4 regions of the Paenibacillus sp. FSL F4-0243 genome follow, and region 2 is predicted to be linked to each of the others. Evidence: riboswitches for the same ligand, from Rfam matches in the RefSeq annotation. Region 2 holds a riboswitch; each other region holds the start of a gene.
What was found. A riboswitch is a leader RNA that binds a small molecule or an ion and turns the genes downstream of it on or off. The one in region 2 is predicted to bind cyclic di-AMP.
Positions count from the first base shown of each region.

Region 1: another riboswitch for cyclic di-AMP. It lies ahead of NSS87_RS00545 (C40 family peptidase); the one in region 2 lies ahead of NSS87_RS25880 (TrkH family potassium uptake protein).
Region 3: another riboswitch for cyclic di-AMP. It lies ahead of NSS87_RS02670 (hypothetical protein); the one in region 2 lies ahead of NSS87_RS25880 (TrkH family potassium uptake protein).
Region 4: another riboswitch for cyclic di-AMP. It lies ahead of NSS87_RS00190 (3D domain-containing protein); the one in region 2 lies ahead of NSS87_RS25880 (TrkH family potassium uptake protein).

Region 1 is NZ_CP150151.1:111,899-117,613, forward strand. Features, by position in the region: gene NSS87_RS00525 (4a-hydroxytetrahydrobiopterin dehydratase) at 214-501, shown strand; gene NSS87_RS00530 (cytochrome c) at 593-949, opposite strand; gene NSS87_RS00535 (GNAT family N-acetyltransferase) at 1,077-1,562, opposite strand; gene NSS87_RS00540 (C40 family peptidase) at 1,818-2,309, opposite strand; cyclic di-AMP (ydaO/yuaA leader) riboswitch at 2,315-2,456, opposite strand; gene NSS87_RS00545 (C40 family peptidase) at 2,816-3,244, opposite strand; cyclic di-AMP (ydaO/yuaA leader) riboswitch at 3,298-3,436, opposite strand; gene NSS87_RS00550 (hypothetical protein) at 3,651-4,481, opposite strand; gene NSS87_RS00555 (M1 family metallopeptidase) at 4,493-5,715, opposite strand, start outside.
Region 2 is NZ_CP150151.1:5,823,859-5,829,573, reverse strand. Features, by position in the region: gene NSS87_RS25885 (CPBP family intramembrane glutamic endopeptidase) at 1-1,067, opposite strand, end outside; cyclic di-AMP (ydaO/yuaA leader) riboswitch at 1,382-1,561, shown strand; gene NSS87_RS25880 (TrkH family potassium uptake protein) at 1,698-2,993, shown strand; gene NSS87_RS25875 (TrkA family potassium uptake protein) at 3,007-3,675, shown strand; gene NSS87_RS25870 (LysR family transcriptional regulator) at 3,748-4,650, opposite strand; gene NSS87_RS25865 (succinate dehydrogenase cytochrome b558 subunit) at 5,052-5,715, shown strand, end outside.
Region 3 is NZ_CP150151.1:594,617-600,331, reverse strand. Features, by position in the region: gene kdpB (potassium-transporting ATPase subunit KdpB) at 1-921, opposite strand, end outside; gene kdpA (potassium-transporting ATPase subunit KdpA) at 938-2,614, opposite strand; gene NSS87_RS02670 (hypothetical protein) at 2,837-3,247, opposite strand; cyclic di-AMP (ydaO/yuaA leader) riboswitch at 3,438-3,627, opposite strand; cyclic di-AMP (ydaO/yuaA leader) riboswitch at 4,048-4,213, shown strand; gene NSS87_RS02665 (hypothetical protein) at 4,347-4,838, shown strand; gene NSS87_RS02660 (hypothetical protein) at 4,855-5,364, shown strand; gene NSS87_RS02655 (hypothetical protein) at 5,404-5,715, shown strand, end outside.
Region 4 is NZ_CP150151.1:38,565-44,279, reverse strand. Features, by position in the region: gene rnmV (ribonuclease M5) at 1-206, opposite strand, end outside; gene NSS87_RS00190 (3D domain-containing protein) at 383-1,546, opposite strand; cyclic di-AMP (ydaO/yuaA leader) riboswitch at 1,828-2,057, opposite strand; gene NSS87_RS00185 (TatD family hydrolase) at 2,255-3,025, opposite strand; gene NSS87_RS00180 (HD domain-containing protein) at 3,137-4,420, opposite strand; gene NSS87_RS00175 (AbrB/MazE/SpoVT family DNA-binding domain-containing protein) at 4,725-4,979, shown strand; gene rsmI (16S rRNA (cytidine(1402)-2'-O)-methyltransferase) at 5,305-5,715, opposite strand, start outside.

The sequences.
Region 1 (5,715 bases), 1.3 Mb from region 2:
GGGCGTAATTTGCCCGTAGTTAGTAGCCCGTGTTAAAATTGGTGTAGCCGAGTTATAATCGCTGGGATTCTTGAATACATTTAATCGAAAATATTGCCTTTATCCTGGCACATCCCTTGGACCTCAGAAGCTAAGGGATGTTTTGTTTAACGAATATGACGAGTAAAGGGACCTGCGGATTTTACTGCAATTTTTAGTAAGGGAGGAAACGAATTGTTATTTACGGAAGAAGAACTGCGTGAGCAGATCAGCAAGCTGGAAGGTTGGAAGCTGGAAGAGAATACCATGGTGCGAAAATATATGTTCAGCCAATATATGAAGGGTATTGCTTTCGTTGATGAAGTAGCCACCATTTCAGAAGCCTTTGATCACCATCCACATATTACGATTGATTATAAGACAGTGACTTTACGACTGAAATCAAATGAGGAAGACGGTATTACAGCTCTAGATATTCGAGAGGCACATGAATTTAATGAAGCCTTTGAGAAAAATCGTTAGTGTCACCCAAACTCATAAATAAACGCCCGTGCGCAGATAGTGAACTATCTTCTGGCACGGGCGTTTTTAGTTGCTTAGGTAGTAGTTACTGTTACTTTTTCTCTGAGAGCCAGAGGGCGACGTTTGCAATCTCCTCAGGGGCTAGCTTTTCTTTAAAGGAAGGCATTTGACCGCGTCCTTTAGTGACTATACTGTAGATTTCTTCAGCATCATGCTGACCGCCTTCATTTTGAAGACTGGGTCCAACTCCACCTTGAAGCTGATCGCCGTGACAGGTGATACAGCTGGCTTTCACGGTTGCTTCGGCCTTTGCCGCATCCAATTGGACTTCCGGCATCGTCGGCTTATTCTGTTCAGCTACCTCTTCTTTACCTGGAAGTGTAAACATAAGTACTACCGCAAAGGCACAGGCGGCAAAAAACAAACCGCTCATGATCCATTTCTGCATCCCAGTTCGTCCCTTCTATGTAAGCTGCTCCCTACATTATAGCTCAAGGTGAAGCGTTATCATAGGGTTTGTGACAAAAAAATGAACGATAATGCCATCAAATCATTGAAAAATATGGAATTTAATATTATTTATCATAGACCATGCAATAAAAAGGTTTGTTTCCTGTGGGGGTTAGGCGTTCATACGTATCGGTAATCGTAAATCCACACTTTTGGTAAGTTCGGATCGCCCGCTGGTTCCAGGTCAATACCTCTAGATCAATCTCACGCTCAGGATAACGAAACAAGGCTGCTTGCACAATTGCATCCATGAATATTTTTCCTAGACCTTGACCGCATAGATCAGGGCGCATACCAATCCCCAAGCGAACAACACCTTCCATTGGAAACAACTGCGCGAATCCACACAAAATCCCTTGCCCATTTAGTATGGAAACATATTGCTCATTCCGTAGCTGAGGGTCACCGAACTCGATTCCAAGAGCCTGCATTTGCTCCCACGGCATCCAGCCGTAAATATTATAAGGGGCAGTGTAATCCCAGTTGCAAATCTCTTCCGCGTGACTGGTCTCCATAGGCGCTACATGAAAAGTAACAGAGGGATTTATCATAAGGTCAAGGACCTCCTTTCACGGGGGGACTTTAAATGTCTTATATTTCTAGCTTTAAATACTTATGGTCCTTATAAGGACATCGAAGGCGTTTATGCTTGTAACTAATTATATACAAAAAAAGGCATGGTCGACTCAGAAATTTATGAGGATTATTGTTTTACAAATTCTGAGAGGGGTAAATACTAAATAAGACAAAAAACAAGCTCCTCCCCAAGAATCAACATCTTGGAAAAGAGCCTATGTACGATTTACTTATTGAACATCATCATTATCTTCTGTCTCAGAAGCAACAGAATGATAAGCATCTGTGCTCATAATTCGTTTAGCACCGATGTAGCGTTTCACGTAGTAGCTATCACTCAGGGAGCTAATCGTTACACCGCGTGAGGAAGATGCGTGTGCAAACTTGCCTTCACCGACATAAATACCGACATGGGAGACACCCTTACCACTTGTATTGAAGAATACAAGATCTCCAGATCTTAAATCATCTTGGGAGATAGCAGTACCCATTTGATACTGGGAACCTGATTGGTGTGGTAGATTTATACCAATTTTATCAAATACATACATTGTAAATCCGGAGCAATCAAATCCATTTGTGGAGATGCCGCCGGATACGTACTTAGTTCCGATGGTCTTGTCGATCACTTTATCCATTTTGGAATCCGCGAAAGCGCTTCCTGCTCCGATGGTGAAAATAATGGAAAAGCTAAGTACTGCTGCTGCTAGCTTCTTCTTCAAAAGTTTATACCCCTTCCGGATGCCTACGAGGTTAGCTTAAGGGTTCGGTTGAAGGTCCCCTATGACCCCTCTAAAAATGGAGGTCAATTCACCCAAAGTTGGTTCCCCCGTTTTCCTAATAGTTAGGAAACTCGGCTGATACTGTTGATTAGGAATAGCTTGTAATCAATACATGACAAAACCTTTGTAAATAACAACTTAATGATTACAAAAATGTTACTAAAATCTTACTGCAGTTATTGTAACAAACAGAGTGCCGCTTGGCAATCGTTTTTAACATAATCATGCAGAAAAATTCGTTTTTTTAAAGACAAAATGCATATGTAAGCGATAATATTAAACTAATTTTTATATTTATTGAAATTTTTATCAAATAAAAGTGTTTAAAGTCCGTTCAAGAGGTGTAAAGAATATAATAAGGCAAAAGAAAACCTGGATTCGATTAAGTCAATAATCAAACCCAGGTCTATATAATGTAATTGTGAGGTTATAGTTGTGGGGAAGTATTAATCGTAGGCTATAGCTTGATATGAGGAAGTACTCATTACTCTTTTAGCACCAACGTAGCGATTGGCCCAGTAGGATTGGCTAAGTGAAGTGATGGTCACGCCATATGAAGATGATGATTGTGCGAATTTTCCGTTTCCAACATAAATGCCGACATGGGATACGCCGTTGCCCAATGTGTTAAAGAAAACTAGGTCACCTGAACGTAATTTACTTTTAGCTACAGGAGTTCCGACATTATATTGAGCTTTTGAAGTACGGGGCAAAGAAAGACCCACCTTCTTGAATACATACGTAGTAAATCCAGAACAGTCAAACCCGGCAGTGCTAGTGCCTCCGGTTTTATAGGCAACTCCAATTGTCTTTGAAATAACACTGTCCATCTTAGAATCTGCAAAGGCACTTCCTCCACCAATAGAGAACGCCATCACAAGTCCTAGCGCCGCAGCGACGCATGCTTTTCTTAAATTCTTCAAAAAAATTGTACCCCTTCCAATGCCTGTGAGGTTAGCTTAAGGATTCGGTAGAAGGTTCCCCTATGATCACTGCAAAGCGAGATCAATTCACCCAAAATATGGTTCCCCCACTTCCCGGTGCAAGGAATTCGGCGTTTTATGCACCAGATAGTGACTTATCGACATGACTACGACAAATACATGAAGTTATGTAGAAATCGTTTCAAATGATTACAAACTTGTTACCAATGGAACAGGACTTATTGTAACAAAGTCTTTACGATTTTGCAAATCCTCATAATTTGTCTATAACGCGAAAGAGTCCCAGCTCCTGATTCAGGAACCGGGACTCTTATATTATGTTCTGTAATGCTTCAAATTATTGTGGAAATGCTTTACTGTGCCATAGATGATATTGAGCTGAAATTCCCCACATTTTGAAGAGTGTTGAGGGCAGTGATGAAAGTTGACGAATAAGAAGTGCTGGTAGGCCAGGACAGAAGATACCCGTTATTCCGCACACTAGCAAAAGGATCAGGCCTGCTGCACCAAGTATGATTGAAATTCCTATTGCCGGAATCAGCGACTTCAAGCAAATGAATAAGGAGGAGAACATCCCCGTGCCGCTGGTATACCCAAACTGCATATATAGAAGGAACAGGCGCACGATAAAGATGTATATAAGCCATGCCAATACGTATGGAACTAGATGAAGTAACAAAGAGTAGTTCAGAAAGGAGGACAAGAATAGCCCGTACATTTTTGGAGCAAGCCAGTATAACGGAAGTAGAGCCAGCGCCCATTCGATTAGACTGAAGATAAACACTGGAAATCCATAAAGCTTCATACCTGGAAAAAAGAACAGGCCACGCTCTCCTTTTCGCTCCTGATGGAGTTCATGCAGTAATCCTGCCCTTATGAAGGGGGAGAGTAGCAGTCGTAAGACAACAAGCCCTAGGAACATCCATAACCAAGTACGTATCGCAGGATCTGTGTTCAAGTTGAACTGCCCTTCGACATAATAGAGTAGTCTGCCCATTCCGCTGCCTCCAGCGTCTTTATCTGGATAACGCAGTAGAATTGGAACGATAGCAGACCGGATGAAGCCGTACATAAAGTAGCCCCAGAGCAGTCGGTAGATGAAGAGCAGAATCAGAATATAAAATTGCTCCTTCATGCTTTGCCAGCCGCGGGTTATCGATGTTCTCACAATCATTCACCTCACCAGACAAGAGTTCCGAGCACGGTTTCAACTAGTTTAGTTACACTTAATGTCCAGCGGGAGAGCGTTTTCGGCTCTATTTCCGCCAGTCTGAAGTTATTAAGATGCTTGTTTTCTAACAGAATGGTATGCTCAGGATCAACCTCAGCAGAGAGCAGAAGCTTATCGCTTAACAATTGGAAGGTAGTCTCTGCTCCTTCACCGCTCCAGACCCGCTCTGTAGCAGAGCCATCGGCGAATGTGAATTTAATGGGAACGTCAACGTAATGGCTCCCTTTGTTTGTAATCTTTACTATGGATTCATAGCTCTGAGCATCGCTGTTGCCATTCTTTTTAATCGTAATCGTATCTACTGAGAAATCAGGAGCACCACCACCATAAATATAATCTTCGAAATAAGGCTGCCATGATTTTTTGGTTACCTTCTCAATGACTTTTTGAAAATCAGACGTAGTGGGGTGCTGGAAACGGAATTTACGTGCGTAAGTGGACATGATGCTGTTCATTGCCTTAGTGCCTACTTGGCGTTCAATATCCTTAAGTACTAGCTTTCCGCGAATATACACATTCCGGCTATAGGATTCTGCCCCGGCATATTTCCATGTTTCTAAATTTAGCGGCTCTGATTTGGTCACCAAGCTGGACTGAAGAGGGAGATTCGTTTTGATGCCATATTCTTGCTCCATGAGTCTGTCTTCAGCATAAGAAGTGAAGCTTTCATCTAGCCAAGCCTCTTCGAATTCATTGCTGGCTACCATGCCGTAAAAGTATTGATGGCCAATTTCATGAACGACGGTTCTTTCAAGTGAGGTGTCAGGAGAAGAGTCTGTGGCTCCAAACGCTGTAATGAGTGTTGGATACTCCATTCCTCCAGCCCCATTCCCCTCCTTAGGCGGAACGATAATAGACAGAGTCGAGTAGGGATAAGGACCATACCATTTGCTGAAGTAGGTCAGAGCTGCCTTAGCGGCCTGAAGGTATCGTTCCTTTAAGTCTTTGTGTAATGGATCGAGATACACCTTAATCCGTACACCAGGCACTTCTGGCGTAGAGAAGGCTTCTTCGGCTACTGTAAAATCAGGGGATGCCGCCCACGCAAAGTCATGGACATCGTCAGCGTAGAACTGATATATTTTTTGATCTTGCTTTAGCTTGGCATTCTTCACAGGAAATCCGGTCGCAGCTACCGTGTAGTCGGAAGGAACCGCAATCGTTACATTAA
Region 2 (5,715 bases):
TTCATCCCCTCTTCTTTTTTCCATAGGCCGTCCCCTCCAACTAAAGAAAAATAGAGCAGGGAGGACATTAGGAGGCTATATAAGGCATAAATGATGAACATTATGACGGAAGTTATCTGAGCCTCGAGTCCTTCGCCTGAGGATTCAGGGAGCATATTATAGGTGCTGATCATCATGATTACAAAATAAGCTGAGCTTAGGAATATTCCACGCTTAAAGGAGGTATGTTCTCTTCTAAGTATGCTGTAGATGAGTGCCAGAATTCCTAAAGCTAAAGTAGGCAAACCATAGCCGAATAAAGTAAACTTTTCCGCGAGAGAGGTCTGGTCCTTTACATAGGAGGTATGCCAGGCTGGAGCGGTGAATCCTGCTTTAAAGCTGGATACCTGTTCGCCAGTGAAATCGAAATAATAGTGTAATAAGGATTCGCCGATCTGAACGGAACGATCTGTATACACGAGCCCGTAGTTTCCCGTATTCGATTCAATTTGCAGCTTGGCGGGATTTACATCCCATTCCTGAAGCCAGGGACGGGCAAGATTTTCTTTTTGTGCAAGTGATAAGGTAGTACCCTTGTCCTCTTCTTTTGCACTGGTGGATACATTGTTTGGTAATCCGGTACCTGATCCTTCTGCTCCTTGTGTGAAAGCGACAACTGCACCAGTATACATATTGAGGTCAACGGAGATTAGTGGCTCTTGTTCCGCTGAAGGACTAAGTGTTACACGGAAAATGTCAAAAGGATATCGTTGATCCAATTTCTTTTTTGTATAGTCCTCCAAAAGCTTCTCGCGGGACATATAACCATAAAAGGAAGAGTCCGTATCGTACAGTACATTCCACTGATCAGTTGGTGCTTTGGTGTAGTTCAGCTTTTGTTCTGCGAATGATATGGCTTTGTCGCGGGCTTCCGCCTTGCTGATGACAGTAGTATCTTCCCCGGCAGGGCTATTTAGCACCGAGGGAGCAATCTGAAACATAATAAATAGAATAAGACCGATAATGCCCGAGATGATGAGCCTCTTGGAGAGGGCACGTTGCTGTAAGGGCTGGCCAACGGGATTCATGTAACGCCTCCTTGTAAACTGACAATGTTATGTTCCATTATAGTATTAGTGCCATGATAGTTACAAAAATCATCGTATATTCTTTTTATGGGTAATAGAGATATTATAGAATAGGTAGCTGAATATATACCATGAATTTAAGGTGATTATTTCTTCATTTTTCATGAAAATCGATGCAATTGCAGGGAAAACACGGAAAAGTGATGAGAAAAGGCACTCTTAGTGGTACATCCTCTCCAAACCGCATTTTTCATATGAATCACCATTAATAGTGTCTTTGTGATTTATCGAAATAACATATATAATTTGTATGCAATTGTATATAGCCGAATTTCAGGTGAAAACGGGGGAACCATAAGAAGTAATGAAAAGATGAGTATACGCCATAGGCGTTATCTTTATTCATCAGGGGTGAATTTCGTTCTAGGAACGAATAGGGCAGCCTGCACAGTCCGAATCCGTCAGCTAACCTCGTAGGCTAATTTACTGCAGGAACCAAGGGTAGCATTGGTTTTCCAGTGCTTTTTTTGTTGGAATTCTTTAAATTTTGATAAGAGGGTGAGCGTAGTGGCTTCACAGTTTCGCAGGGTTTCTGAATCAAAGTTCCTGAAGCTCTCTCCGCCTCAGATTATGGTGCTTGGTTTTGCATCGATCATTCTGATTGGAGCCTTGCTGCTAATGCTTCCCATTTCGAGTACCAGCGGGAATGCTGTTAGTTTTATTGATGCGTTGTTTACTGCAACATCGGCCACCTGTGTGACAGGACTTGTGGTGCTGGACACCGGGACGACATTCACCATTTTTGGGAAAACCGTAATTATGGTGCTTATCCAGGTTGGTGGCTTAGGGTTTATGACAATGGCGACCTTATTTGCCATGATGATGAAACGCAAAATTTCCTTGCGGGATAGACTGATCCTTCAGGAAGCAATGAACCAAGGCTCTATGGAGGGGATTGTTCGACTGATCCGGAGAGTACTTATTTATTCTTTGGTCATCGAAGGCTGTGCAGCGGTGCTTCTGTCCTTACGCTGGGCGTTTGATATGCCACTGGGCAAGGCCGTTTATTTTGGAATATTTCATGCGGTGTCTATGTTTAATAATGCTGGATTTGATATTTTCGGGGATTTCCGGAGTTTAACCGATTATGTATATGACCCGCTAGTGAACATCGTGGTGATGTTTCTGATTGTCTCTGGCGGTATTGGTTTTATTGTCATGTCGGATCTGGTGGAGTTTCGTGTCAAACGTAAATTATCTTTGCATAGCAAAGTTGTACTCTCCACCACTGCAGGGCTTATTCTTATCGGCGCTTTAGTTATTTTTATATTTGAATTTACGAATCAGCGCACACTGGGGAATTTAAATTTCGGCGGAAAAATATTATCGGCATTCTTTCAGTCGGTATCGCCCCGAACCGCTGGCGCCAATACGGTGGATATTGCCGGACTGCGGCAAGCCTCACAGTTCTTTATGGTTATTCTTATGTTTATTGGTGCATCTCCAGGATCAACAGGTGGCGGGGTCAAGACTACAACCTTTACGATTATGATTGGTGCAGTAATCGCGATGCTGCGCGGACGTGAAGATGTTGTACTGTTCCGTTACCGATTGGCGCAGGAGCGTATCTATAAAGCGTTGACGTTAACATTACTCGCTTTGCTATTGGTCCTCACGGTGTCGATGTTACTGTCCACAACAGAGGATAGTAATTTCTTAGCGATATTATTTGAGACGACCTCAGCTTTTGCCACGGTGGGACTAACCATGGGGCTGACACCTGAACTGTCTATCTTCGGCAAGATTCTGATCTGTCTGACCATGTTTGCAGGTCGGTTAGGTCCATTAACATTAGTGTATGCGCTTGGACCTAAACAGGGTAAACCATTGTATAAGCACCCAGAAGGTAAAATAATTATTGGATAGGAGTTAATCCGAAATGAAAGCACAGCAATTTGTAGTAATCGGTTTAGGCCGCTTTGGCTCAAGCCTTGCACTTGAGCTGATGGAAATGGGCTACGAGGTGCTCGGCATTGATCACCATGAGGAGCGTGTGGAGGAAATGAGCGATCACCTGACGCATGCGGTAGTGGCTGATGCTACAGATGAAGGAATTATGCGCTCGCTCGGCGTACGGAACTTTGACTGTGGGATTGTAGCGATTGGCGACAATATGGAACGAAGTATTCTGGCGGCGATTTTGTTAAAAGAGATTGGAGTCAAGCAAGTAGTAGCCAAGGCGATCTCGATCCTTCATGGTCGTGCGTTGTCCAGGCTGGGCGTGGACCGGGTTATTTTTCCGGAGCGGGATATGGGCATTCGTGTAGCACATCAGCTCGTGACACCCAATTTGCTGGATTATATTGAACTGTCCAAGGATTATAAAATCGTCGAGCTGACCGTTCCGTCTTGCATGAACGGGAAAAGCTTGTCAGATTTAAATACAAGAGCGAAATATGGCTGCAGTATTGTTGCCCTGAACCGGGAAAGTGGAATTATAGTGGCTCCAACGGCACATGATCATTTGAGTGAGGGCGACGTTATGGTACTCATTGGTTCTAATGAAAGTATTGATCGATTTGAGGATGAAGTTGTAAACCAAGATTAAATAGATAAGCCCTCCGTCCTTTACATGGGACGGAGGGCTTTTTTTAATTAAGGTTGCACTCAGAGGTATGTACTATTTCTCTCGTTCCGTCAGAAACATCTCTTCTGTGACCTGCACGAGGCTACGGGCCGCTGTGCTCAGGCTTCCATCGTCACGGTAAATCAGACAGGTAGTTCGCTGAGTCTGCTCCAGCTCCTTAATATGCAGAGAGACCAGCCCACCGCCGTTTAACAGCTGCGGACGCAGATAAGACTTGGGCAGTAACGCTGCCACATTGACTGTCGGCAGCAGCCGCACGATGGCTTCGAAGGAGTCAATCTCCATCCGAACGTCTGGATCAATTCCACAGCGCTGGAACAGATCATCTGTTAGACGGCGGTACCAGGTGCCTTTGGAGAAAAGGATCATAGGCAGTCGGGACAGATCATCCATGGTTAGCTTGGCAGATTGATTCAGAGGATGATGCTCAGAAACAACCAGTCGAAGTTGATCCTCAAACAGAGAAATACAGCGCAGTCCAGGTTCTTGAATAGAGGAAGCGATCAGACCTATATCTGACTTTCCTTCACTGACAGAGGAGACAATTTCATGTGTTCGGCCTGTGATTAGCTTCAGCTCCGCAGTTGGGTATTTCTCCATATATGCGTTAACTAGTGGAGGCAGAGTAGTCTGCAGTGAGGTAAGTGACGCCCCTAAGGTGACGAGCTTAGGCTCGCCTTCTTTGTATTTAGACAAAGCCTCCAGAAATTTAGAGCGCTGCTGCCGTTGTTCAAGTGCGTAGGAATAAGTAAGACGCCCAACCTCGGTTAACTCCAGTCGCTTGCCATAACGATTAAATAGCGCGACACCCAGCCGTTCTTCCAGCTTGGAGATTTTACGAGATAGGGCAGGTTGGGACAGATTGAGCTGGCGGGAGGCCCGATTCAAGCTGGAGTGCTCCACAACCGCTGCAAAAACATCTAAATCGTCAAACATATTTATGTTCCTCTCGTAGTGCAATCTATAAACAGTAGTGACGAAATTCATAGCCATGAAGACAATACTTCTTGCTCCATAAGGAAATAAAAGATTTGTCGGAAAATGTTGTTTCTCTAAATGAGAATTATTATCATATAAAATCTATTCTTATGCGTTTATTGTATAACGTTTAATAATTAGATTGCAATTCCCTTATAAGGGAAAAAGGAGTAACATGAAAAGTGACACAAGATATTCACATTTTGTGAAAAAGAAAACAAAGTCCGGGAAACCAAGGATAGCGGTAAATATAGACGTTTTGTCATGACATAGTCTACGTTATCCTGTGTCAAAAGTAGTTCCGGCGGTGAATACACAATAATGAAAACGCTGTTTTAATCGGAAAGGGGTTACTTTGTATGAAAGGATTTTATTCCAGAAAGATTCATTCCTTGCTAGGCGTTATCCCGCTTGGAGCTTTCTTCATTGAGCACATGATGACGAATTTTGCGGCTGTAGAGGGTGGCGCTTCCGGTTTCACTGACAGCGTGATATGGCTGAACAGCCTGCCGCTTGTCTTCTTCCTGGAATTGTTCGGTATATGGCTACCTCTGCTGTACCATGGCGTATATGGACTGTATATTGCCTATCAATCCAAGCCGAACTTGAACCGTTTCAACATTGAAAGAAACTGGCGTTATACGCTGCAACGTATTACAGGAATTATTACCTTTATCTTTATAGTCTGGCATTTGTTCCAAACCCGGGTTCAGGTGGCAGTTGGTAGTGTAGAGCATGAAGAGCTGGGCGGTCTGATGCATGATATCGTGACTCAACCACTGATGTTGACACTGTACATTATCGGTATCGTTGCAGCATGCTTTCACTTCTCAAACGGCCTATGGTCTTTCTTGATCAGTTGGGGAATCACGGTAGGACCTCGTTCACAGCGGGTATCCTCTTACCTTTGTCTCGGTATATTTGTTCTTGTAACGTTTATGTTCCTCATTTCGCTAGTCACTTTCCGTGATGCTGAATTTCAAACGGCAGCTTCCATAGCTCAGTCCATAAAGACTTTCATCT
Region 3 (5,715 bases), 1.7 Mb from region 2:
ACCGGTCTTATCTAGGATCATCGTATTAATATCGCCAGCAGCCTCAACGGCCTTACCAGACATCGCGAGTACATTAAACTGGGTCACCCGGTCCATACCCGCTATTCCGATTGCGGATAGCAGTCCCCCGATAGTTGTCGGGATCAGACAGACCAACAAGGCGATCATAACCGGAATATCAAGATCAACACCTAGATAAGTTGCAATCGGCCGCAAGGTCACTACTACAATCAAGAAAATCAGCGTCAGACTGATCAAAAGCGTATTTAGCGCAATTTCGTTAGGTGTCTTCTGACGTTTCGCCCCTTCAACAAGAGAGATCATTCGATCTAGAAACGACTCACCAGGATCACTTGTAATTCTGACTTTAATCTCATCACTGACGACCCGTGTACCGCCTGTAACGGAGCCAAAGTCCCCACCAGCCTCCTTGATTACAGGTGCAGATTCACCTGTAATCGCTGATTCATCTACGGAAGCCAGCCCTTCAATCACCTCACCGTCACCAGGGATGAGTTCTCCCTGACTGACAATGACGATATCTCCTTTACGCAGCTCGGAGGAAGAGACTGTCTTCACCGCTCCTCCAACCAGTTTGTTAGCTGTGATATCTTGTTTTGTTTTCTTGAGCGAATCGGCTTGGGCTTTCCCCCGGCCTTCTGCCAGTGCTTCAGCGAAGTTCGCAAACAGCACTGTAAACAGCAGAATGAACAACACTGTGATATTGAAGCCTATCGATTGCTCTGCATTAAAATATCCAGGAGCCAGCACCATGAGGAGGACAATGATCGTACCGACCTCTACCACGAACATGACGGGATTTTTGATTAGCGTTACTGGGTTAAGCTTTATAAAACTATCCTTTACAGCGCTAAGGAGTATGGGTCCCGTCAGCAGCTTTTTTCTTTTTACAGTACTCATCTTATTCTCCCTCTTCCTACCGTAAGGTTAGATATTCTGCAATGGGGCCGAGTACAATGACCGGCAGGAACGTCAACGCACCGATAATCACTACTGTACCAATCAGAATTCCCGTAAACAGTCCATTGTCTGTGCGGAACGTGCCAATCGTCTCAGGAACCGGCTTCTTCTTAAGCAGAGAACCTGCTACCGCCAGCATTGCAATGATAGAGACATAACGACCTAGCAGCATGACAATCCCGGTTGTGACATTCCAAAAAGTTGTATTGTCTGCAAGCCCTTCAAATCCTGAACCATTGTTCGCGGCAGAAGAGACATATTCATATAACACTTGGCTGAGTCCATGGAATCCAGTGTTCGTAATCGCCCCTTGCCCCAAATCGGTCAGGAACGCAGCTGCGGTTGGCACAAGGATAATGAACGGATGCACAAGGATCGCTATGGCAATCAGCTTCATCTCCTTGGCCTCTATTTTCCGTCCGAGGAACTCCGGTGTCCTGCCGACCATGAGACCGCACAGGAAGACACCCAGAATCGCATACATCAGCATATTGATCAGTCCGACACCTTTACCACCGAAGACATTGTTGAGCATCATCAGTGCAAGAGGCGTAATGCCTCCCAGCGGCGTCAGCGTATCATGCATATTGTTAACACTACCTGTCGTAGCTGCGGTTGTTACTGAAGTAAACAAGGAAGACTGCGGTATGCCGAAGCGCACCTCTTTACCTTCCATACTACCTTGTGAAGATTCAATTCCTAGTGCATTGATCGCCGGATTGCCTTTCGATTCAGCATAGAAGTTTAGGCTTAATAGCAGAACAAACAAGGTCATCATTGCGGTAAAAATTACCCAGCCCTGACGTTTGTTCTTGGCAAACAATCCGTACATATAAGGGAGCGCAGCTGGCAGCATCCACATAGAGAGAATCTCTAGCACGTTCGTAAGTGGATTAGGGTTCTCAAAAGGATGCGATGAATTGGCTCCGAAGAAGCCGCCACCATTGGTGCCCAAATGCTTGATCGATTCCAGAGAAGCTACTGGACCGATAGCAATTTGTTGCGTTTGCCCCTCTAGTGTAGTGACTTCAAGCGATGGTTTGAGTGTTTGCGGCACATGTAGTCCTACCAGTACCAATGAAACCAGCAGAGCTAGAGGAATGAATACACGAATATGTGCTTTAACGAAATCCTCGAAGAAGTTCCCGACTGATTTCCGTCCTGTGATCCCTCTGACAAAGGCAACCGCAACAGAAAATCCGCTCGCTGCAGACGTGAACATCATCATCGTGATGACAGCCATTTGTGAAAAATACGAAAGTCCCGTCTCCCCGCTGTAATGCTGCAGGTTTGTATTAGTCATAAAACTAATCACCGTATTGAACGAAAGCGTCTGTTCCATATCCGCAATTCCATTCGGATTTAGCGGTAAACCCCGCTGCAATCGAAGAAAGATATAGCTGAAAGTAACCAGTACGATATTCGTTAAAACAAAGCTGAGCGCATACTTCTTCCAGGACATACCGTCCCGTTTTTTCAGGCCGATCAGCTTAAAAATTCCTTTTTCCATACCTCCAAACCATCGATCCGTACGGTTCGGTTCATTAGAAAACACATAATATAAATACGTGCCCATCGGCTTAACCAGCAAGATGAGAATTACGATTACAGCAACAATTTGCAAAATGCCCATGAATGCCCCTCCTTAAAATTTCTCCGGATGAATCAATGCATAAACCAGATATATAAACAGCAGTAGGGTAACAGCGATTACTAGAATCACAGCTTATCCCTCCCCGTATCCTCAACTACACCTGCACACCAGCGCATAAATCCATAAAATAACCCGTAAATTACAGCTAACGAAGCCACCATATACAGATCCATCATATCTTCCGCACTCCTTCTTTTATCCTTAATGAGGTGATCTATCTACCAGAAAATCAGCATCACCGCTGTGGGAATAGATTACATAACTCGCGCCAAGTCTTTTATAGACCAATCTAGGATTTATTGAGCTTGTAATTACAAAAATCGGCTGTGTCGTCCAGGTACGGCACATCTGAATGTAACGGCAGCATAACGTAAAGCTGCTCTCGAACAGATATACCCGGCCTACCGGAAACGGCGGGCGAAACCAAGTATTCTGATGGCGGGTATCAACTAGAACGACTTGTTCAATCCCCATCTCTTCGAGTAGGGCCTTCTCAGGCAAGTTGTTGGTCAATCCGGCCATCTTAATGCCTCTGAATTTTAGAAGCTTAATAAAATGTTCGCCTGCCTTCGTTGGCGCACATACCAGTACATATTCATTCTGATCTGTCATCTCTTATTCTCCTCAAATGCTTTGCTTGTAAGATCAGAGCTTGATCACCCTGATCTTGAAAGAAAAGCTACCGCTAATGATGAATATAACGACCTCTTCGTGAGGTTTTCCATAAATGCTTTGCTTAAAAAAGCACAGCAAAAAGCCACAAAGGATTCTCCTCTGTGGCTCGCTAGCGGTCACATTGCACTCATCCTCTCTCCATACGCTTACGAGGTTAGCTGTCGGATTCGGGCGGTGAGAGTCGCCCTACCTGTATAGATGCGAGCTCACTGGCATCTTCTACAGGATTCACCCCATAACCGGCTTCCGACTCTCACATCGTCTGCCGATTGTTGGTTCCCCCGCTTTCCTTATCGGAAATTAAGCGGATCAAATATTCGATTGTTGTTGAAACAGGAGTAATCATACCCTTATGCAGGAAGTATTGTAAAACCTGATTGATGCCAAAATAATGCAAATTAAAAACTATTTTCGCATTGGATAGCGCTTACTTGATATCCAATCTCTCTATATCTCTTGTTTACTCGAGTTTCAATCCATTAGCGAAAAACGGTCATACCATGTGATTTTATTCACCACGATTAGTGAAATCACCAAAAATCGCCTATATAAGAAAGGAAACAAGAAAGCGAGATTAAGCGAGGAAGAAGCCCGATAACTCGCAATAAATACCTATTTGGTTCCCTTTTTCGTCGTAGTAGGCAGGATTTGGTTTAAATTGCGCTCAAAAGAACACTTTCTGTTTTTACAGAAACACCTTGAAAAGAGTATGATTCGGGTTGAATCTATTTCACGAAATACATTCAACGCTGAGTTCCTGCATTTGCAGGGAACGGGGGAACCATCAGGCCACATGGCCTACTTGGGGTGAATCCGAAGGAGACTGTTCAAGTCTCACATAGGTAGGGCGACTCTCACCGTCCGAATCCGACAGCTAACCTCGTAAGCGTAAAGAGAGAGACCCTTGATCCGCCACGCTTTGGCACAGGTGTGTGTATACCTGTATTCCAAAACCGCAGCAGAGGTCCTCCTCTTGCTGCGGTTTTTGCGTTACCTGAATCTATAGGGTGATAGCATGCTGGACGGGGTGAAAGGAATGAAACACTATTATTGGGGAACTCAGCAAGGGCTACTTGAGCCGATAAGTCTAAATTATGTTTGCTTTGGAGCGTTGTGGTTCGAAGAGGATCATCACAGAACTATTGTCGGCTATGCTTTTGGTCAGAAGCAGATTGAATCACTTCGCCATTTCAGCAGCCCATCTACCTGTGAATACTGTATGGACCGAACAATTATATACGAAATATATAAAAATATCCGAGAAAAGCAACAGCTGCAGGATTGGTCAGCACACCAACGTTTTCCGTGGCTCACCGCTTTTAAGGAACCGTGGAAAGAAGTTGCAGTCGGTTGGTACGTAATGAGATCCCGCAACACCTTTCCCTTACATTTATCCGTTATACGCAAACAGAAATTCCGACTATGGCTGGAGCATGCCGCAGTCTGTGAGAATGAAGCTGAAATGCTCGCCTGTATAGAGAAGGCTAACGTCATTCACCATGTAAATCTTAAGCTTTTGGAAACCTAAGGAGGAGAAACCTGTCATGGACCAGCGAAGACTATCTCGCATAGAAGTATTCGTCTTTGATTCACCAGAGCCTATTCACTATGGAATGGAGGCTGATCAAGACAGCCGTTATGGCATCCTGAAACTTACCTGTAAAGGAGGTAGCAGCTGGGGGGCATGTCTTATCTCTGCCAATACCAAAACTTTCGATCTTATTAAATGGAGTTCTTTTCTCAGAATGATATACCATTGCCGGCTAGAGGAAGCGATAGATAAAGTACGTACCCATGGTTCAGAGTGGGATCAGACTCAGTTTGAGCTAGTGCAAGGTGCTTTACAGGATTTAAAAGCCAAGCTGCAGGGTAAATCCTTGGCAGGGCACATTGAGCAAGGTCGTCTGTACAGAGCTGTCGCTGGTGGGAGAGATTCCAAAGGAGGGCGGCTATATTATAAACCATCCAGTGTAGCGCTTCAAAAACATAGTTATCCAGAACCTGATACCGCCGAGCTTATCAACAAATCCATTTCTTACTTTTCTTTATTATAAGTTCATCCCATAACCCATTCTGAAAGGATCGTGTTTATCATGCCTGACCCCTTACCTTCCGAATCACCCCGTAGAACTATATTTGCAGAGTGTGTTCAAAAGTGTACGAATGATATCTATACGCTCAGTTCCATGTTGTTACAACAATCAGTAGAAGCCGAGAAGGTTACTATCCGTACTTTTAAAGAGCTTCATAAAATATTCCGTCAAAAAAGCTTCGACAGCCAGCTATTCTCTATCGAGGCTTACCGCTCTTGTATCCGACAATGCGCCGATTATTACGCACGCCGGTCTCTTCTGTCTGCCAAGACATTGCCTTGGGAGGAACAGCTTATAAAAACGATGTGGTAT
Region 4 (5,715 bases), 1.2 Mb from region 2:
GCGGACACAATCTTACGAATTCGTTCACCCGCATGATCCGGGTCAGTAAGGATAATCACTCCTCTACGCTCCATAGCAAGCGCGATCTTCGCAATTACGGTCCGGTCTACAGCCGAGCCCCCTGTTTCGATCGTATCTGCTTCTACAGCGCGTTTAACAGCGACGGTATCACTCTTACCTTCAACGACAATTAATTCCTTAATCATATCTCTTGACTCCTTCCAAAAAAAGCAAAAAAGAAGAGGTTTCGCTCCTCTTCTTTTGGTTAAAGAATGTATAAGTGATGAGCGGTTGCTCTGCGATCAACGAAATGATCATCTGGCGTTCCTTAACGGTTATCATCACTATAGCTTATCAAAGAATAATTTGCAAAAGCTTCAGCCTAGTTTAACTCCGGCTTCACAGGTCCAATCACATAAACGGTACGTGATTTACGACCGAAATTACGCACATGGCTCAGTGAATCGTAATAGACATCTACTTTATTGCCTTTAATGGCACCGCCAGTATCTTCTGCTCGGCGGAATCCAAGCCCCTCGATATATACCCACCAGCCAATAGGAATTACATTCGGGTCTACCGCAATTGTACGACCTTCCGTTACGCGTGTTCCGGAAGCAGTTTTGTTACCAATACCTGGCTCTTCTGATGAATAAGCTGTCATGGAGACGTTCTTAATCATCTTCTTGTACTCAAAGTCTACGCCAGCCTTGCTTGTGACATTATTAGTCTTGGCGCTAACCTTAGCCGTTTTTGAAGTGGTGTTTGATTTGGAAGTTGTTGTAGTCTTAGCTACAGCCGGCTTAGGAAGTGCTTTGGTACCAACGGCAATAATCTTATCTTTCGTTACCGTTTGTACTTCCTTACCAATCATGCGCATAGAGGCCAGTTCTCCGTCTTGGTAGATCTTCTCAATATGCTGAATCATGACGCCTGGTTTGCCTGCCTGTGCCACTCTAACTGTTCCCACAGTAAGGGAGGGGTCTGCTGTCTTGATGACTCTGAAGGGTAAGTTAGTTGTTCGCTGTACGGTCTGTTTGTTGATGCGAACAATCTTAACCTCCATGTTTGCAGAAATGGTGGTGTCTAACGAAGGGAAAATCTTATCATGACCTTCTAGGGTAATGCCCATTTTCTCAATTGCTTTACCAATTGTGTCCTCGGTCGTATATAACGTTTTTGTTGCTCCATCCGCAGTAAGACTAATTTTCTGCGCACGATTGATAACGACACGGTCACCGTCTTTTATTTCATCACTCAGACCTAAAGATAGTTCATCATGCGGCTGCAGCGAAATTTGCTCTTTCTCCAACACATCACCAAGAAGCGCTTCCCGCGTTTCAAGCGTCTGTGTTTGCCCGTCTATTACTAAAAATAATTGTTTGTTACTTTGACCGTGTACGTACAGCAGAATAAGTAGCGCGATAGCGACTGAAATCACGCCTGCAAGTAAAAGTACGCGAGTATTTACTTGCTCCCACCGTAATGCGAAAGACCTGCTGGATGACTGCGAATCATGGGATACTTCTGGTTGGAATACGCCCATTCTCTCCATCCTCCTTACATAGCCCCGTCGTCAATTGTATATCATGAGGACTGAATTCCTTTGACGAAACTATTTGAGATTGTCACAGGACACGCACGTAATAACTTAGCGTCTCCTGCTCATGGATCGCCTGCTCGGCACAGCTACTCCCACCCCTGTTATATAACAGTATGTGGGCAACATTCTATTTATTCAAAAATAAAAAAGCCTAAAAAGAGTTCAACTGAGGACTCTTTCGTGGCTTCTCCAATATCAGAATAGAGAATGCTTGTGCACGAGGTTGCCTCTCTTACTTGCGCTTACGGGGTTAGCTGTCGGGTTCGGACGAAAGAGAGACGCCCTATTTCAGGTCACCCGCTCATGGCGGTTGCCCTTAAATTCACCCCAAAGACCACGTGAAGAAATCAAATACTGTCCTACGGCACGTCTAAACCGTATTTAAAATACAGGCATGCGGTAGGTCAATATTGGTTCCCCCGTTCTCCATACGGAGACTCAGCGAGACGATCCATGAATCAATGGCTGTCACTATAACACAGCTCACATCACTGAAAAGATGATATCCTGTTTTGATGCATGTTGTAAAGGACGATTCAACCACGTTTACGCAAAAATATGGTTAAAATATTGTAATATTCAGCCGTTTTTATATTAAAAAAGTTTAATATATCGGCCATTCTCTATTTTTCGCCTGTTTTGCTCCCGTTTTCACTCAATCCCAAATCGTTCCAGTGCGTTCGCATACGTTATTTTAGCCAATTCTTCCCATGTTAACCCTTTAATTTCAGCTGCTGCCTCTGCTACAAGCTTCACATGAGCGCTCTCATTTCGCTTCCCGCGGAAGGGGTGTGGAGTCAAATATGGAGCATCGGTTTCGATCAATAATCGGTCTAGTGGTGTCTGCGCAAGCACTTCTTTTGGCACTCTTGCATTTTTGAACGTAATGGGTCCTCCAAAGGATAAATGAAAACCAAGATTCAAGCACATTTTAGCTGTTTCCCAGCTTCCTGAGAACGAGTGCATCACGCCTCCAACCTCATTTGCTTTTTCCTCCCGTAAAATCCGTACAACATCCTCATGTGCATCACGATCATGAATACAAATCGGCATATTTAATTCACGGGCTAGTCCAATTTGCTTGCGAAAAACTTCATGTTGCACATCCTTGGGAGAAGTATCCCAGTAATAATCCAATCCGATTTCACCAATAGCCACTACTTTTTTATGACTGCATAGAGAAGCGATCCAATCGAGATCTCCTTCTTTCATATCAATCGCATCCTGAGGATGCCAACCCACTGCCGCATAAATATAATCATAAGATTCCGCCAGCTTTATCGTTGAGGGAATCGTCTCCCGATTAAATCCGATATTAATCATCTTGCTAACTCCTGCTTCTACAGCACGAGCGATAACTTCTTCGCGATCCTCGTCGAATTGAGGTGCATCCAGATGCGTATGTGTGTCAAACAGAAACATTTTAACCCTCACTCCTTGTTCTTTTTTAGATATATAACAATATAAGTTTCACGCTATCCGTGATATCTTATTTTTCTACTCTTCTTGTCAAAAATCCCATATTTTCTTGTATTATTTTGCAAAAATCTCTGCAATAGAAGCAGGCAATCGCGTAAGCGCATTTCTTAACTTATCCTGAGGAAAATAAAGATGATATCTTCCACGGTGAATGCCGCTAATAGAACGCACAATATCCGACACCTCTGAAATTTCCCGCAGATGATCATGCCGATCAAGCAGCAGAATTTGTTTATTGTCAAAAGCTTCTCCCGGACGGAACACATCATAGGGCAGATCTGTCGGAAAATCAATCTCCAAATCATATTCTGGGTGAAGTCCCGCTGCCGCAAAACTGCTGCGAATTTCAGTAATCATTTCTGTATCGAGATTCTCCACCTCAACATATTTATAAAGTTTACGATGAATAAAACGGGTACACAAGTCGCTTAGTAGCTCATCTTTCTCAAGCGTCCACTGCATAAAAGCCGTCTGTACCAGTGCTTCATCCAGCATTAAATACTGCTTCACTGTCACCTCACCACGGAACAAATCCTCCAGTGGATTAATCATGAAACTAAAATTGTACCCCTCTTGGAAAAGCTCCTTGGCTCTACGAAAAATTTGTCGCAAAATAATCTCTGAGCTGCGTGTCACCGGATGAAAATAGACTTGCCAGTACATTTGATAACGCGACATTAAATAATCTTCAATGGCATGCATTCCCGATTCTTTTACAACAATTCGACCATTATAAGGACGCAGCATTCTTAAAATCCGATCAATGTCGATCGTTCCATAGTTTACACCTGTATAGTACGCATCACGCAGCAAATAATCCATGCGATCAGCATCTAGCGGACTCGAAACCAGATTTACAACAATTTCATGCTCATAAGTTTTAGCGATTACAGAGGCTACTTTACGAGGAAAATCCTCCTCCACATCACGCAAGATCTCAGTAATCTCTGTGTCCTCCAGAATAATTCGACAAGTCCAATCCTCATGATTCATTTCAAAAGCTTCTTCTATAGAATGGGAAAATGGACCGTGTCCCAGATCATGCAGCAAGGCCGCACACAAGGTGAGCAGACTTTCTTCAGGAATCCAATCCTTATACCCGCTTCGTTCAAATTGCGAAATAATTCTACGTGTAATTTCGTACACCCCTAGGGAATGAGAAAACCGACTATGCTCTGCGCCATGAAAAGTAAGATACGAGGTACCCAGCTGGCGAATACGACGTAAACGCTGAAATTCCTTTGTATTTATTAGTCGCCAAATAATAGTATCCTGCACATGGATATAATTGTGAACCGGATCTTTGAAAACCTTTTCTTCTGTGAGCGGCTGCTTCATGAGATCAACTCCTTTATTAAATTTAGTATGATTTTAACCAATATAAGTATATAATAAGTAATTATGTCGTACTTTGTCGAATAGTGACGTTTTTAGTCTTGGTAAATCGACAAAGTTTATTTTTTCACTTTTTTTAGAATTCGTGATTGTTATAGGGAATTCAAAGTTTTCGTGAAAAAGCACTTATTCAACAGATGAAAAAAGGTTGACTGTTTTGGGAATCGTTGGTATTATAAATATCATAAAACAGTGAACAATGTCGAATAATGACGTTTTTGGAACATTGAGAGGAGTAACGATTGTTATGATGAAATCAACAGGAATTGTAAGAAAAGTAGACGAACTTGGACGGGTAGTTATTCCCATTGAATTGCGCCGTACTCTTGGCATTGGTGAAAAAGACGCACTTGAAATTTACGTTGATGGTGAGCGCATTATGCTTAAGAAATATGAGCCTGCCTGCATTTTCTGCGGCAACGCTGAGAACGTAACTTACTTCAAAGGAAAAATAGTTTGTCATGAATGCATTTCTACTATCCCTACCCCTGTGACAAACTAAAATAAATAGTATATAATAGAACTAATCAAATTGTTAATTCTAACCTTTTCATATCTCCTTGACCTCCCGTGACCGCGGGAGGTATTTTTTTTCTGCAATCACCTGTGTTTCCTGCCCAAAAGGTGTCTACAAGGATTAACTCCCCTCATGACACCTAATAATGATGGGGAATGCGGTGAGAGCATGAAGCAAATCGAGTTTTTACCATGATCTGGTCTATCTTGGGCTTCCTTTTGGGAACCACCTTCAGGCTAGAATCTCGTCAGCTTCGTAATACCCCTCCGCACCTTGTTAGCCTCTTAGAATTAGAATCCGTCAATAATACTTACTGCTGCTCCGTTTTATCCAGAAGTGCGTTATAAATATCCCGCTTTGACACACCACGATCAGAGGCTGCTTTTTTCATAGCTTCTTTACGCGGCATATCTGCTGCTTCGTAATGAGCAACATGTTCTTCAATATTTAACTGGCGCCACCAAGCCGATTCCGCCATTTCAGCATCTTCCTTGCTCTCGCCTTCAACGACGATAACATACTCACCAAGCGGTGGATGTTCAGCGAGCCAATCCGTACATTCCTCGATCGTCCCACGTAGAAACTCCTCATATCTCTTCGTCAGTTCACGAGCAAGCACAATTCGCCGATTGCCAAATGCTTCATGGAGATGAGCCAGTGTCTTCACCACGCGATGTGGAGATTCGTAGAACAGTATAGTCCCTTGCGCCGAACGAAGTGG